2 regions of the Rhizobium sp. A22-96 genome follow, and region 2 is predicted to be linked to the other one. Evidence: predicted binding sites of a transcription regulator. Region 2 holds the regulator's gene; the other holds the start of a gene.
What was found. Region 2 encodes LexA, which represses DNA repair genes until DNA is damaged. Its sites were predicted from a motif close to TGTTCNNNNTGTGTTCNG; they were not measured.
Positions count from the first base shown of each region.

Region 1: recA (recombinase RecA) is a predicted target of LexA. The motif match lies at 4,425-4,442, and genes of this name have one in related genera.

Region 1 is NZ_JBNWDQ010000002.1:52,996-60,577, forward strand. Features, by position in the region: gene ACQZ6F_RS06765 (AraC family transcriptional regulator) at 1-310, opposite strand, end outside; gene alaS (alanine--tRNA ligase) at 448-3,108, opposite strand; gene recA (recombinase RecA) at 3,281-4,366, opposite strand; gene ACQZ6F_RS06780 (carbohydrate kinase family protein) at 4,606-5,550, shown strand; gene ACQZ6F_RS06785 (pseudouridine-5'-phosphate glycosidase) at 5,597-6,523, shown strand; gene trpS (tryptophan--tRNA ligase) at 6,541-7,560, opposite strand.
Region 2 is NZ_JBNWDQ010000003.1:899,108-906,689, forward strand. Features, by position in the region: gene gltA (citrate synthase) at 1-1,144, opposite strand, end outside; gene ACQZ6F_RS17205 (ComEC/Rec2 family competence protein) at 1,671-3,884, shown strand; gene lexA (transcriptional repressor LexA) at 3,865-4,587, opposite strand; gene ACQZ6F_RS17215 (VOC family protein) at 4,983-5,870, shown strand; gene kdsA (3-deoxy-8-phosphooctulonate synthase) at 5,867-6,706, shown strand; gene eno (phosphopyruvate hydratase) at 6,856-7,582, shown strand, end outside.

The DNA.
Region 1 (7,582 bases), on a different contig from region 2:
CGTAGACGGATCTGAAGATACGGTTGAACGATTGGAGGTTGGGATAGCCCGACCGCTTTGAAATGTCGCTGATGGATAGACGGGTGTTGACGAGATCGCCGGCGGCACGATGCAGCCGCAGCCGCTTGACCGTGGCCGCCGCCGTCTCGCCATAGATCGCCCGATAGATCCTGTGCCAGTGATAGCTGGACATGCAGGCGATTTCGGCGAGCTTTTCCATATCGAGCTCTTCATCCAGATGCCCATGGATATAGGCCGAAACCCGCCGCAACCGGGTCTCGTAAAGCCTCCACGCCGTCCCACCATTCATGTCAAACCTCTTGCAAACCGATCGGCCCGACAAGACCATAACCCGATTTGACAAATCCTGCGGAGTTGCGTGCACAAAAGAAAATGGCGGATACCAAAGCATCCGCCACTTTTGATTATAAATGGGAAATTGGCGTATTAGCCGGCGAGAGCTGCCGCAACCGCCTCAAGCGCCTCGTCGGCCTTGGCGCCATCGGGGCCGCCGGCCTGCGCCATGTCGGGACGGCCACCGCCGCCCTTGCCGCCGAGGGCAGCTGACGCGACGCGCACGAGATCGACAGCGCTTACACGGCCGATCAGGTCTTCGGTGACGGCCACGACCGCGCTGGCCTTGCCGTCTTCCGAGACGCCGATCAACGCCACGACGCCCGAGCCGAGGCTTGCCTTGGCTTCATCCGCCAGACCCTTGAGATCCTTGGGATCGACGCCGGAAATGGCCTTGCCGAGGAACTTGACGCCATTGACCTCGCGAACCGCATCGGCAGAACCGGCCTGGCCGCCGCCCATGGCGAGTTTGCGCTTGGCATCGGCCAATTCACGCTCCAGCTTGCGGCGCTCGTCCATCAGGGCTTCGACGCGGGAAACGACATCAGCCGGCTGTACTTTCAGCGTCGAGGCGAGGTTCTTCACGCGCTCGTCCTGCTCGGCAAGATAGCTACGCGCGGATTCGCCGGTGACGGCTTCGATACGGCGCACGCCGGCGCCAACGGCGCTATCGCCAAGGATGCGGACGAGGCCGATCTGGCCGGTAGCGGACACATGCGTGCCGCCGCAAAGCTCGATGGAGTAGGGCTTGCCGGCCTTGCTGCCATGCACGCCCTGCCCCATGGACACCACGCGCACCTCGTCGCCATACTTCTCGCCGAACAGCGCCATCGCGCCTTCAGCAATCGCGTCGTCGACGCTCATCAAGCGGGTCGTAACCGGCGAATTCTGCAGCACGATCTCATTGGCCATCTCTTCGACGACCTTCAGCTCCTCGGCCGTCATCGGCTTGGGATGGGAAACGTCGAAGCGCAGGCGCTCAGGCGCAACCAGCGAGCCCTTCTGCGCGACATGGGTACCCAGCACTTCGCGCAGAGCTTCATGCAGCAGATGGGTGGCCGAATGGTTGGCACGCAGACGCGAGCGTCTTGCGTGATCGACCGTCAGCACCACGGCGTCGCCAACCTTGATCTTACCTTCCGAAACCTCGGCAATATGAACGAACAGGCCTTCACCCTTCTTCTGGGTGTCGCCCACCGTCAGCTTGCCGTTCTCGCCGGAGATGACGCCGGTATCGCCCATCTGACCGCCGGATTCGCCATAGAATGGTGTCTGGTTCACGATGATCTGCACCTTGTCGCCAGCCGAAGCGCTACCGACAGCGGCACCATCCTTAACGATCGCCTGGATAACGCCTTCGGCTGATTCCGTGTCGTAGCCGAGGAATTCGGTCGCACCGTTCTTTTCCTTGAGCTCGAACCAGATGGTTTCGGTCGCCTTGTCACCGGAGCCGGTCCAGTGCGAGCGCGCCTCGGCCTTCTGCCGCTCCATCGCATCGGTGAAGCTAGAGATATCGACGCCGATGCCGCGGGCGCGCAAGGCGTCCTGCGTCAGGTCAAGCGGGAATCCATAGGTGTCGTAAAGCTTGAAAGCGGTTTCGCCGTCCAGGCTATCGCCCTTGTGCAGCTCCGAGGTAGCGTCGTTCAGCAACGACAGGCCGCGCTCCAGCGTCTTGCGGAAACGGGTCTCTTCCAGCTTCAGCGTCTCGGAAGTCAGCGCCTCGGCGCGCACCAGCTCGGGATAGGCGCGGCCCATCTGCTGGACCAGCGCCGGCAGCAGCCGCCACATCAACGGCTCCTTGGCGCCGAGCAGCTGCGCGTGACGCATGGCGCGGCGCATGATGCGGCGAAGCACGTAGCCGCGACCCTCATTCGACGGCAGAACGCCATCGGCAATCAGGAAAGCGGAGGAGCGCAGGTGGTCGGCGATGACACGATGGCTGGCGCGATGCTCGCCCTCGGCCTTGACGCCTGTCGCCTCTTCAGAGGCCTCAATCAACGCGCGGAACAGGTCGATATCGTAATTGTCGTGCTTGCCCTGCAAAACTGCGGCAACGCGCTCGAGACCCATGCCGGTATCGATCGACGGACGCGGCAGGTCGACCCGCTCCTGCTTGGTGATCTGCTCGAACTGCATGAAGACGAGATTCCAGATCTCGATGAAACGGTCGCCGTCTTCTTCCGGAGAGCCCGGAGGGCCACCCCAGATATGATCGCCGTGATCGTAGAAGATTTCCGAACAGGGACCGCAAGGACCGGTATCGCCCATCGCCCAGAAATTGTCGCTGGTGGGAATACGGATGATCTTGTCGTCCGAAAGGCCGGCGATCTTCTTCCAGAGGTTAAAGGCGTCGTCATCGGTGTGATAGACCGTGACCAGCAGGCGCTTGGCGTCGAGCCCGAATTCCTTGGTGATCAGGTTCCAGGCAAGCTCGATGGCCCGCTCCTTGAAATAATCACCAAAGGAGAAATTGCCGAGCATTTCGAAGAAGGTGTGATGGCGGGCCGTATAGCCGACATTGTCGAGGTCGTTGTGCTTGCCGCCGGCGCGCACGCATTTCTGCGCCGTCGAAGCCGTCTTGTAGGGACGCTGCTCCAGGCCGGTGAACACGTTTTTGAACTGCACCATGCCGGCATTGGTAAACATCAATGTCGGATCGTTGCGCGGTACGAGCGGGCTCGACGGCACGATCTCGTGGCCGTTTTTCTTAAAATAGTCGAGGAAGGTCGACCGGATTTCATTCACACCGCTCATATGGGGCCCTTCAGTACTGCGCTCGGCAACTTGCATCAAAGTCAGTGGCTTTTATCGTTCGCTCCCGGCCCTGTCCAGCCGCACAAACAAAACCGGCCGCACATCCCTTGGACAATGCGGCCGGTTTCGGTTTTCGGTCTTAAATCAAAGCCTGGATCGGCCCGCCAAACCGCTATTCAGCGGCAGCATCGCCATCATCGGCGTCCGGACCGCCATTCTGCAGGAAGCGATCGGCGATGAGACCGGCATTCTGGCGCAGTGACTGTTCGATCTCGCGGGCGAGATCCGGATTGTCGCGCAGGAAGAGCTTCGCATTTTCGCGGCCCTGGCCAAGGCGCTGGCTGTTGTAAGAGAACCAGGCACCGGATTTCTCGACGATGCCGGCCTTGACGCCGAGATCGACCAACTCGCCGGTCTTGGAAACGCCTTCGCCATACATGATGTCGAATTCGACCTGCTTGAAGGGAGGCGCCATCTTGTTCTTGACGACCTTGACGCGCGTCTGGTTGCCGATGACCTCTTCACGCTCCTTGACCGCGCCGATACGGCGGATATCGAGGCGAACCGAGGCATAGAACTTCAGCGCGTTACCGCCGGTCGTCGTTTCCGGCGAGCCGAACATGACGCCGATCTTCATGCGGATCTGGTTGATGAAGATCACCATGGTCTTGGACTTCGAGATCGAAGCCGTAAGCTTGCGCAGCGCCTGGCTCATCAGACGAGCCTGCAGGCCCGGCAGGCTGTCGCCCATTTCACCTTCGATTTCGGCGCGCGGCGTCAAGGCCGCAACCGAGTCGACGACGAGAACGTCGACGGCGCCGGAGCGCACCAGCGTGTCGGTGATTTCAAGCGCCTGCTCGCCGGTATCCGGCTGCGAAATCAAAAGGTTCTGCAAATCGACGCCCAGCTTGCGGGCATAGACCGGATCGAGCGCATGTTCCGCGTCGACGAAGGCGCAAATGCCACCCTTCTTCTGGGCCTCTGCAATGGTCTGCAGCGCCAGCGTCGTCTTACCCGAGCTTTCCGGCCCGTAGATTTCGATGATGCGCCCCTTCGGCAAGCCGCCAATGCCAAGGGCAATATCGAGGCTCAGCGAGCCCGTGGAAACCGTTTCGATTTCGACCACGTTCTCGTTGGAACCGAGCTTCATGATTGAGCCCTTGCCGAACGACCGCTCAATTTGAGAGAGTGCCGCTTCAAGTGCCTTGCTTTTATCCACCGATTTGTCCTCTACAAGCCGCAAAGAATTCTGAGACATTCGATCCACCTTTAGGTTATTGAAGCCGCTCTAGCAATGTCGCCGCCGATGAGAATTGTGTACTCTATTTGTTCTCTTTTCACAAGAGCACAACAAGCGATTGAAAGAAAAAGATAAAATGAATTCCGTTCTACTTTTGTTTTCTCCTTTCTTCCCAGACACTTACCCGCCGGAGGCAATGGGTTCCAGCATGTTGACGACCGGCCCGATTCGCCTTTTTGATCGCTGAGGAAAACCATATGGCGAAGAAGATTCTCGTTCTTGGCGGCGCGCATGTCGACCGTCGTGGCCGCATCTTCGGCGAGACGGCGCCGGGCGCCAGCAATCCGGGAGCATGGTTCGAGGAGCCGGGCGGCGGCGGCTTCAATGCGGCGCGCAATCTTGCCCGTCTCGGCTTCGATGTCCGTCTGATCTCTCCCCGAGGCGGCGACCCCTCCGGTGAGATGGTTGCGGAGGCGGCCAGCCATGCCGGCATCGAGGATACGCCCTTCGTCTTCCTCGACCGCAAGACGCCGAGCTACACCGCGATCCTCGAACGCGACGGCAATCTGGTGATCGCGCTTGCCGATATGGAACTCTATCAGCTGTTTGTGCCCAGGCGGCTGGCGATTCGCGCCGTTCGCGATGCATTCGCCGCAACGGACCTTGTTCTTTGCGACGCCAATCTGCCGGCCGAAACCTTGGCTGCGATTGCCGCAAGGGCGTCTGCCTGCCGCAAGCCCGTCGCCGCCATCGCGATCTCACCGGCCAAGGTTATCAGGCTGAAATCGAGCCTTGCCGGCATCGATCATCTTTTTCTCAATGAAGCCGAGGCCGCGGCGCTCACCGAGAGCCGTCCGGAGGATCCTCTGGAATGGGTCAGCGGATTGCGCGCGCTCGGTCTGCGCAACGGCGTCATTACCCGTGGCAAGCGCGAGTTGATCGCGTTTTCGCGTGATGCCGTCGTCAGCCTGCACCCGCCTATCATCGAGGACGTCGCTGATGTCACCGGTGCGGGAGATTCCCTTGCGGCCGGCGCTTTATCCGCGCTGCTTGCCGGACACGATCTTGCCGAAGCTGTCCGCCACGGTGTAGCCGCAGCCGCGATCACCGTGCAATCACCCTTGGCAACGGCCGAAAATCTCTCGCCCGAGCTTCTAAAGTCGATGTTGGCCCTTGTTCCCGAGGCCGCTATTCTGTCATGAAGCTCGCTTCACTCGCCTATCCTGTTTCAGTCAATTGGACACGACAATGACCAAGCCTATCTCGCCACTGCTTCCGATCGCCTATTCGAAGGAAGTCGCCGCCGCCAAGATGCGCGGCGCGCCGCTCGTCGCGCTGGAATCGACCATCATCACCCATGGCATGCCCTACCCCGGCAATATCGAGATGGCCCGCAGCGTCGAAGCGATCATTCGCCAGGAAGGCGCCGTGCCTGCAACCATCGCTGTCATCCATGGCACACTGCATATCGGCCTCGAGCCCGAAGAGCTGGAAGCCCTTGCCAAGACTGAGGGCGCGATGAAGGTATCGCGTGCCGATCTCGCCTTCGCGATCGCCGAGCGCCGCACCGGTGCAACCACGGTTGCCGCTACGATGATCGCCGCCGCCCGCGCCGGCATCAAGGTTTTCGCCACCGGCGGTATCGGTGGCGTCCATCGCGGTGCCGAAGAAAGCTTCGATATTTCGGCTGACCTTGAAGAGCTCTCCCGCACCGGCGTCATCGTCGTCTGCGCCGGGGCCAAGGCGATCCTCGACATTCCGAAGACGCTGGAAGTTCTGGAAACCCGCGGCGTGCCCGTCGTCACCTATGACAGCACCGAATTCCCGGCCTTCTGGTCGCGCTCCTCCGGCCTGCCGAGCCCGCTAACGCTCAATAGCCCCGCTGCAATTGCCAACTTCCAGACCACGCGCGAGCAACTCGGCATCGATGGCGGCATGCTGATTGCCAATCCGGTGCCGGAAGCCGATGAAATTCCGAGCGAGGAAATGGAAATCTACATCCAGCGCGCCCTCGACAGTGCCGAGCGCGACGAGATCGCCGGCAAAGCCGTGACCCCGTATCTACTCAGCACCATCTTCGACATCACCGATGGCCGCAGCCTCAAGACCAACATCGCTCTCGTCGAGAACAATGCACGTCTCGGTGCCGAAATCGCCGTCGCTCTGGCGGAGTAAACAAAGCCGCAGCCGCCCTAGGTCAATGTGAAGAGGCCAAGGGCGGCCCGCAATTCGGCAAGGGTTGCCTCCGTCCTCTCCTTTGCCTTGAGGCTCCCCTCGCGCAATATGTCCAGCACATAGCCCGGCTCGGCGGCATATCGGGCGCGGCGCTCTCGGATCGGCGCAAGCAGCGCCTGCAGAATATCCTCCAGATATCTCTTGACGGTGATATCGCCCAGGCCACCACGCCGGTATCGTTCCTTCAAGTCTTCCAAGAGCTGCCCATCGTCGCAGAAGGCGTCGAGATAGGTAAAGACCACATTTCCCTCGATCTTGCCGGGATCGCTGGCACGCAGGTGCGTGGGATCGGTATACATGCGCCGCACGGCATCGGTTATTTCGTCCGGCGAGGCCGAAAGCGAAATGGCATTGCCCTGCGATTTGCTCATCTTCGCCTTGCCATCGACGCCGGGCAGCCGGCCCACGGCGGGTATCATGGCCTCGGCTTCGACAAGAATATCGCGACCGACCTGCCGGTTGAGGCGGCGGACGATCTCGTTAGTCTGCTCGATCAGCGGCGCCTGATCTTCGCCCACAGGCACGACCGTCGCCCTGAAGGCGGTGATATCGGCCGCCTGGGCCACCGGATAGCAAAGGAAGCCGGCAGGTACGTCACGCTCGAAGCCACGCAGCTGGATTTCGATCTTGATCGTCGGATTGCGCTCCAGACGGCTGACCGTCACGAAATTCAGATAGAGCAGCGTCAGTTCCGCCAGTGCCGGCAGCGCAGACTGCAGGCAGATCGTCGTCTCCAACGGATCGATGCCGACGGCGAGATAATCGAAGGCTACTTCGAGAACATTGCGGCGGACTTTTTCCGGATCATGGGCATTGTCGGTCAACGCCTGCGTATCCGCCAGCAATAGAAATTGTCGATGAGAGCGCTGAAGTGCGACGCGGCTCTTCAGCGACCCTGCGTAGTGACCGAGATGGAGTGGACCGGTGGTTCTGTCGCCCGTCAATATGACGGGACGTGTATCGATAGAGGAAGACATTTTTGCTCCGTAAAAGGAGCCG
Region 2 (7,582 bases):
TGAACATGGTCGTGGGGAAGCCCAGAGCCTTCAGCGTAATGCCGGAGTAGAAGTCGACGTTCGGATAGAGCTTCTTCTCGATGAAATATTCATCGGTAAGCGCGATGCGCTCCAGCTCGATCGCGATATCCAGCAGCGGATCGTCCTTGATACCGAGTTCGCCGAGAACTTCGTGCGCCGTCTTCTGCATGATCTTGGCGCGCGGGTCGTAGTTCTTGTAGACGCGATGGCCGAAGCCCATCAGGCGGAACGGATCGTTCTTGTCCTTGGCGCGGGCAATGTATTCCGGAATACGATCAACGGAGCCGATTTCGCTGAGCATGTTGAGCGCTGCTTCGTTGGCGCCGCCATGAGCTGGGCCCCAGAGGCAGGCAATGCCGGCAGCGATACAGGCAAACGGATTGGCACCTGAAGAGCCGGCGAGACGGACCGTCGAGGTCGACGCATTCTGCTCATGGTCCGCATGCAGGATGAAGATGCGGTCCATGGCGCGTGCGAGCACCGGATTGACCACATATTCTTCGCAGGGAACCGCGAAACACATGCGCAGAAAGTTCGATGCGTAGTCGAGATCGTTCTTCGGATAAACGAAGGGCTGGCCGATATGATACTTGTAGGCCATTGCGGCAAGCGTCGGCATCTTCGCGATCATGCGAAGACTCGCGACCATGCGCTGATGCGGATCGGTGATGTCGGTCGAGTCGTGATAGAAGGCCGACAGCGCGCCAACGCAGCCGCACATGACGGCCATCGGATGCGCATCGCGGCGGAAGCCGGTGAAGAAGCGCGACATCTGCTCATGCACCATGGTGTGGTGCACGACGCGATGGTCGAAGTCCTTCTTCTGTGCTGCCGTCGGCAATTCGCCGTAAAGAAGCAGATAGCAAACTTCGAGAAAATCGCCGTGTTCGGCCAGCTGATCGATCGGATAGCCGCGGTGCAGCAGAACGCCTTCGTCGCCATCAATATAGGTGATGCTCGACTCGCAAGACGCCGTCGAGGTGAAGCCGGGATCGTAGGTGAAAGTGGAGGTGTTCTTATAAAGGGCACCAATATCAATGACACTCGGGCCGATGGTTCCGGTTTTGACCGGCAGATCCACCGTCTTCTCACCCCAAGTTAGTTTCGCGCTTTGTTCCGTCATGCTGATCCTCCAAGATTTGGCGGGATTGACGCCATAAAAAGCGCCAAAAGGTTAAGCGACTAACGACTAGCTATATGATCCAGAGCCTAATGCCAAGTTATCCTAATGCCGAATTGTGCATTGCAGTATCAACTTTTGGGCACTGCGGTAGCCTGTTTGATCGCGCCGTTCCGGTAAATAGCGCAAATCGGTGACAGATTTGTCGATTTCGGTTGAAATCACCTGATGGTGACGGCAAAAATCGCGCGAAAGCTGTAGTTTTGCGTGGGGCAGGCGCTCAATGCCTAATTTAGAGGCACCGGAACAGCAGGAAGATGGCCGGGACCTTGTTCTGCCTTCGCAGCATCGCCACGCTATTGCCTCATTCGCCCCTCGTGCGAAGACTGGACGACGTCAACGAACGCAAGATCAGGCGCGCCTGTTCGCACAGCTCTACCTGGCCCTCGGTCATGGCCGAGCTGCCATAGGAAGACTGATCGAAGAGGAAGCGGCGCATGGTCGCGCCATCCTGTTCGCACCAATCTATATGGGGCTGGGCTCGATATTTTGGTTCAAGGTCGATAGCGATCCGCCTTCGCAAGCGGTCCTGGTGGCACTGCTGCTTTTGACGGGTGCCTTTCTGTTTAAGCGTGATGCGGGCCGTCTGTTCCGACATGCCCTCTTTGCCGGCATGCTGATGAGTCTGGGCGTGGCTCTGGCGCAATGGGAAAGCTGGCGGGCATCGACAGTGATGCTCGATTCGGCAGTGACGACAACCGTTACTGGTCGGGTCGAAAGGCGTGAATCCTATGACAACGGCCGTTGGAGATATGTCGTCAAAGTCGATGGAACGGAAAAGCCGGCCATTCGAAGAGCGCCGGAACGCGTCACTATCTTCGTCCGAAAACAGGCAGAGCCATTCAACCTGGGTGATCGGATCCAGGGCAGGGCGCGGTTAACCCCGCCGGCAGGCCCGGCCTTGCCGCGCCTCAACGATTTCGCATTCAGCTCCTATTTCAATGGAATTGGCGCGAACGGCTTCGCCTACGGCACCCCGGAATTATTGTCACCAGATGGTGATATCACAAAAGAGTCGTTGCTCGATCAGGCGGATATCTGGCTCGCCGGCCTGCGTAACAGCATAGGCGACAGGATCAGGAGAACCTTGCCAGGTGACACCGGTGCGTTTGCAGCCGCGCTTGTCACCGATGAGAGACGAGCGATTTCAGATGAAACGACCGAGGCGCTGCGAACCGCAGGCCTGACGCATATCATCGCCATTTCAGGCTTGAACATGGCGCTATCGGCGGGCATTTTCTATATCGGCCTGCGTTATCTCTTCAGTCTGTTTCCTGGTGTCGCGCAGGCCTGGCCAACCAAGAAGGTGGCCGCGTTTGGTGCGCTGCTCACCGTGACAGCCTATTACCTCATTTCCGGTTTCGGCGTGTCTGCAGAACGCGCCTTCATCATGATGGCGATCATGCTGGTTGCCGTGCTCTTCGACCGGCCATCGATCAGCCTGCGAAATGTAGCGCTTTCGGCAATCGTGATCCTCATTCTGTCTCCATCGCAAGTGCTGGGGCCGAGTTTCCAGATGTCCTATGCCGCGACGCTGGCGCTGGTGTCGGGCTATACGCTGTGGAAGCGGCGGCAGCATCGCGAAAGCATATTTTCGCGCTCCAGGCTCCTCAGCCCGCTGCTCTTCGTCTCTCGTTTTTTCGGCGGCGTGTTGTCGACATCCTTCGTCGGCGGTGCTTCGACGGCGATTTTCTCGATCGAGCATTTTCACCGACTGGCGACATACGGGCTTGCCGCAAATCTCGCCGCCATGCCGATCGTCTCGTTCATTGTCATGCCGTTCGGTATGATGGCCATGTTGCTGATGCCGCTTGGCCTTGATGCGCCATTCTGGAAAGTCACCGGTGAGGGACTGGAACTGGTCATCCTGATCGCCAAGACCGTGGCGGGCTGGGGAGGCGATATCACCTTTGGCCGTCAAGCGGGCTGGCTCATGCCGACTTTCATAGCCGGCTTCCTGATCATGACCATGTTGCGGACCCGCCTGCGCCATGTCGGGCTGCTGCTGTTGCTCTCAGCGATCGGTGCAGCAACATTCAGTTCCGGCGTGCCGAAGCCGGATCTGATGATTTCCGAAGATGGCGCTCTGGTCGCGTTGCGACAGGACTACATCTTGGCAACGAACCGCGAAAGACCGCAGGCTTTTATCTTCGAGCAATGGCAGAAGGCGCTGGTGGCAGCAGAACACCAACCGCCAACCATTCTTCCGGCCGACAGCCGGCTCCCTCATGTCAGCAAAGCAGATCGCCGCCGGCGGTTAAGCACGGAGGAACAAAACGCAGTGCGCAAGGCAATGGAGGAAGCGCTCGATCAGACGATGCAGGGAAGCTTTGCCTGCCAGAAGGGTGCATGGTGTGTCGCAATGCTTGAAAACGGCGCAATGCTCGTCACCATCGAGGACGCAGCCTATCTACCGCCTGCTTGCGATACCGCAAATATCGTCGTTACGCCGATAAAACTGCGTCTCGATCGCTGCCGCTCCGGAGCAATGCTTTTCACCGGCGCTACATTGAGGCGAACCGGCTCGGTCGAAATGAATTTCGACTCGGACACGCCTATCATCTCCACAGCTTTCGACAATCCGCAACGCCCATGGATGCGGCACCGAACCTATGATTGGCGCACCGGAACCTATGGTGTGCCAATCCGTTCTGCGTCACCAGTCAATGATAGCGGCGAATGAGGCCGACAAGCTTGCCCTGGACCTTGACGCGATCCGGCCCGAATATGCGTGTTTCATATGCCGGATTGGCGGCTTCTAGAGCGATGGAAGCGCCCTTGCGGCGAAACCGCTTCAACGTTGCTTCTTCGTCATCCACAAGGGCGACAACAATGTCACCGGGATTGGCAGTCGTCGAATTGCGGATGATGACGGTATCGCCGTCAAAAATGCCGGCATCGATCATCGAATCGCCCCGCACTTCCAAGGCATAATGTTCGCCCGAACCGAGCATATCGGCGGGAACGGTTATTTCATGGGTATTGTTCTGGATGGCCGAGATCGGAACGCCGGCTGCGATGCGGCCCATGACGGGCACCGACACCGAACTGTTCTGGTCGTCATTGGCCACCTTTGGGGGAGCAGGCGGCGCGACCGGCTGTGGCTTGCCAAGACTGCCTTCGATGACGCTCGGTGAAAAGCCGCGGCGCGGCTGCAGGCTGGGATTGTAGGCATCCGGCAGCTTGATGACTTCGAGCGCTCTTGCCCGGTTCGGCAGGCGACGGATGAAGCCTCGCTCTTCCAAAGCCGTGATCAAACGGTGAATGCCGGACTTGGATGCAAGATCCAATGCGTCCTTCATTTCATCGAAAGATGGTGGAACGCCGGACTCCTTCATCCGTTCGTGAATGAAGAGAAGCAGTTCCTGCTGCTTGCGCGTCAACATCGTCTTGGAACCCCAGAATCAAGAGAAACGTCGTGAAACAAATCCAGAACGGACACTATATGTTCCATATGTGTTCCGCAAGTACTTAAATTTCGGTAAAGCTTTGCCCTGTCAGTTAGATATTTAAAATTATCGAATGGATCGTGGCGCGGCGGCGAATGGTTATATCGGTGCTAACATAACGATAAATATGGGAAAACGCCGCTGGATGCGCAGACGGAGTGGTTTTGAGTTTAAGTCACCTATCTGAAGCATGGCTGAAATCTAGCTTGTACCGAGAAGGTTCGGCTGCTGTCGAGAAACAGTCATTGTCCAGCATCATCGCTGCGCTGCTTTGGCCTTGAATTGGACCGTGGATCGGCGCAAACCTGCCGCAGCAGAAAATCGGAGACGCCATGACTTCGTTGCCGCATCCGCTGGATCATCTTGTGTTGCCGACGGTCAATATCGCATCGGCGCGTGAACGCCTTGGCAGGCTTGGCTTTACGGTGGCTCCGGATGCGCGCCATCCCTTTGGCACCGAGAACGCATGCGTCTTCTTTGCCGACAAGACCTATCTGGAGCCCCTCGGGGTCACATCTCTGGAGCAGTGTGAAAAGAGCATCGAGGACGGCAATGTCTTCGTCGCTCGTGATCAGGCCTATCGGTTTCGAATGGGTGAAGACGGGTTCTCCGGAGTGGTTTTCGGCACGAACGACGCTGTCGCTGACGACGAACGTTTCAAGGCCGGCATGATCTCCGCCGGACGGATGCTGGATTTTTCGAGGCCGATGAAGATGCCGGATGGCACGGAAACCCAGGCGGGTTTCCGTCTTGCCTTTGCCGCCGATCTGCGTGCGCCCGATTTCCTGGCCTTCTGCTGCCAGCGCATCAATCCGTCGCCCGCCGATCGCAGCGTGCTGGAGCGCCATGAAAATGCTGTCACCGGCATTGCGCGGGTGGCGATATCGACGACCAAACCCGCCGCGTACCGCTCGTTTTTCGAGGAGATCATAGGTGACCCCAGGATATCCGAGCATTCCTTCGGGCTGACAATCCGGGCTGCCAATGCCGACATCGATCTCCTGACGCCGGAAGGCATGGAGGCGTTTTACGATTTGCGGGTCGGCAAGGACGATCCGGGGCTTCGAGCCCGCGCAATCCTTTTCAAAACACGCGATCTTTCCGTGACATCGTCGCATTTCGCTGCTAACGGCGTCACCTACACGCGTAAGAACAATCGTATATTGGCAAAGCTGGCGCCCGCAGCGGGCGCTCTTTTCGCCTTCGAGGAGATAGCATGAGCACGAATTCGGAAGTGATCGTCGGCGAGGGAGCGTCCAAGGTTCTGTTTTCCAACACTGCCAAGCTGTCGCTGATCGCCGGCCCCTGCCAGATGGAGAGCCGCGAGCATGCCTTCATGGTGGCCGGCGTGCTGAAGGAACTCTGCGACAAGCTCGGCATCGGCCTTGTCTATAAATCCTCCTATGACAAGGCGAACCGCACCTCGCTCTCCGGCAAGCGCGGTATCGGCATCGAGAAGGGATTGGAAATTTTTGCCGATCTCAAGAAGGAATATGGCTTTCCGGTGCTGACCGATATTCACACCGAGGAACAATGCGCCGTTGTCGCCAAGACGGTTGATATCCTGCAGATCCCGGCCTTCCTTTCGCGCCAGACCGACCTGCTGGTCGCCGCCGCCAAGACCGGCCGCGTCGTCAACGTCAAGAAGGGCCAGTTCCTGGCGCCCTGGGACATGAAGAACGTCCTTGCCAAGCTGAATGAAAGCGGCAACCCGAATATCCTCCTCTGCGAGCGTGGCGCCTCCTTCGGTTATAACACGCTCGTCTCGGACATGCGCTCGCTGCCGATCATGGCGGCAATGGGTGCGCCTGTCATTTTCGATGCCACCCACTCCGTGCAGCAGCCGGGCGGGCAGGGCGGCTCGACTGGCGGCGATCGCCGATTCGTAGAGACGCTGGCGCGCGCCGCAGTTGCCGTTGGCGTTGCCGGCGTCTTCGTCGAGACGCACGAAGATCCGGACAATGCGCCCTCGGACGGCCCGAACATGGTCTATCTGAAGGATATGCCAAGGCTTCTGGAGAAGCTTCTGGCCTTCGACGCCATCGCCAAGGCCTGAGAAATCACAGGCATTCAACAGGCTGACATGATTTTGCGTTACGGGGCCTGAAGGAGTGTCAAATCGGGAGGCGGAGCGGCATTGTAATTTCCGCGTCTTCGATTAAGACCATTTCAATCGATTTATAAACCAGCGAGCAGGAAGCTATCATGACCGCAATCACCGACATTATCGCCCGCGAGATTCTCGACAGCCGTGGCAATCCCACCGTCGAAGTCGATGTCTACCTCGAAGACGGCAGCATGGGCCGCGCGGCGGTTCCGTCGGGTGCGTCTACCGGTGCGCACGAAGCCGTCGAGCTTCGCGATGGCGGCACGCGCTACCATGGCAAGGGTGTTGAGAAGGCTGTCGAGGCCGTCAATTCGGAAATCTTCGACGCGATCGGCGGCATGGACGCTGAAAACCAGATCCAGCTCGACGACATCATGATCGAGCTTGACGGTACGCCGAACAAGTCCCGCATTGGCGCCAACGCCATCCTCGGCGTATCGCTCGCCGTCGCCAAGGCCGCAGCCCAGAGCGCCAACCTGCCGCTCTACCGTTATGTCGGCGGCGCTCATGCCCGCTTGCTGCCGGTTCCGATGATGAACATCATCAACGGCGGCGCTCATGCCGACAACCCGATCGATTTCCAGGAATTCATGATCCTGCCAATCGGCGCCGAAACGTTCCGCGATGCCGTGCGCATGGGCTCGGAAGTTTTCCACGTCCTCAAGAAGGAACTGGCCTCCCAGGGCCACAACACCAATGTCGGTGACGAAGGCGGCTTTGCACCGGGCCTGTCGAGCGCTCCTGCTGCCCTCGATTTCATCATGAAGTCGATCGAAAAGGCTGGCTACAAGCCTGGCGAAGAAATTGCGCTTGGCCTCGATTGCG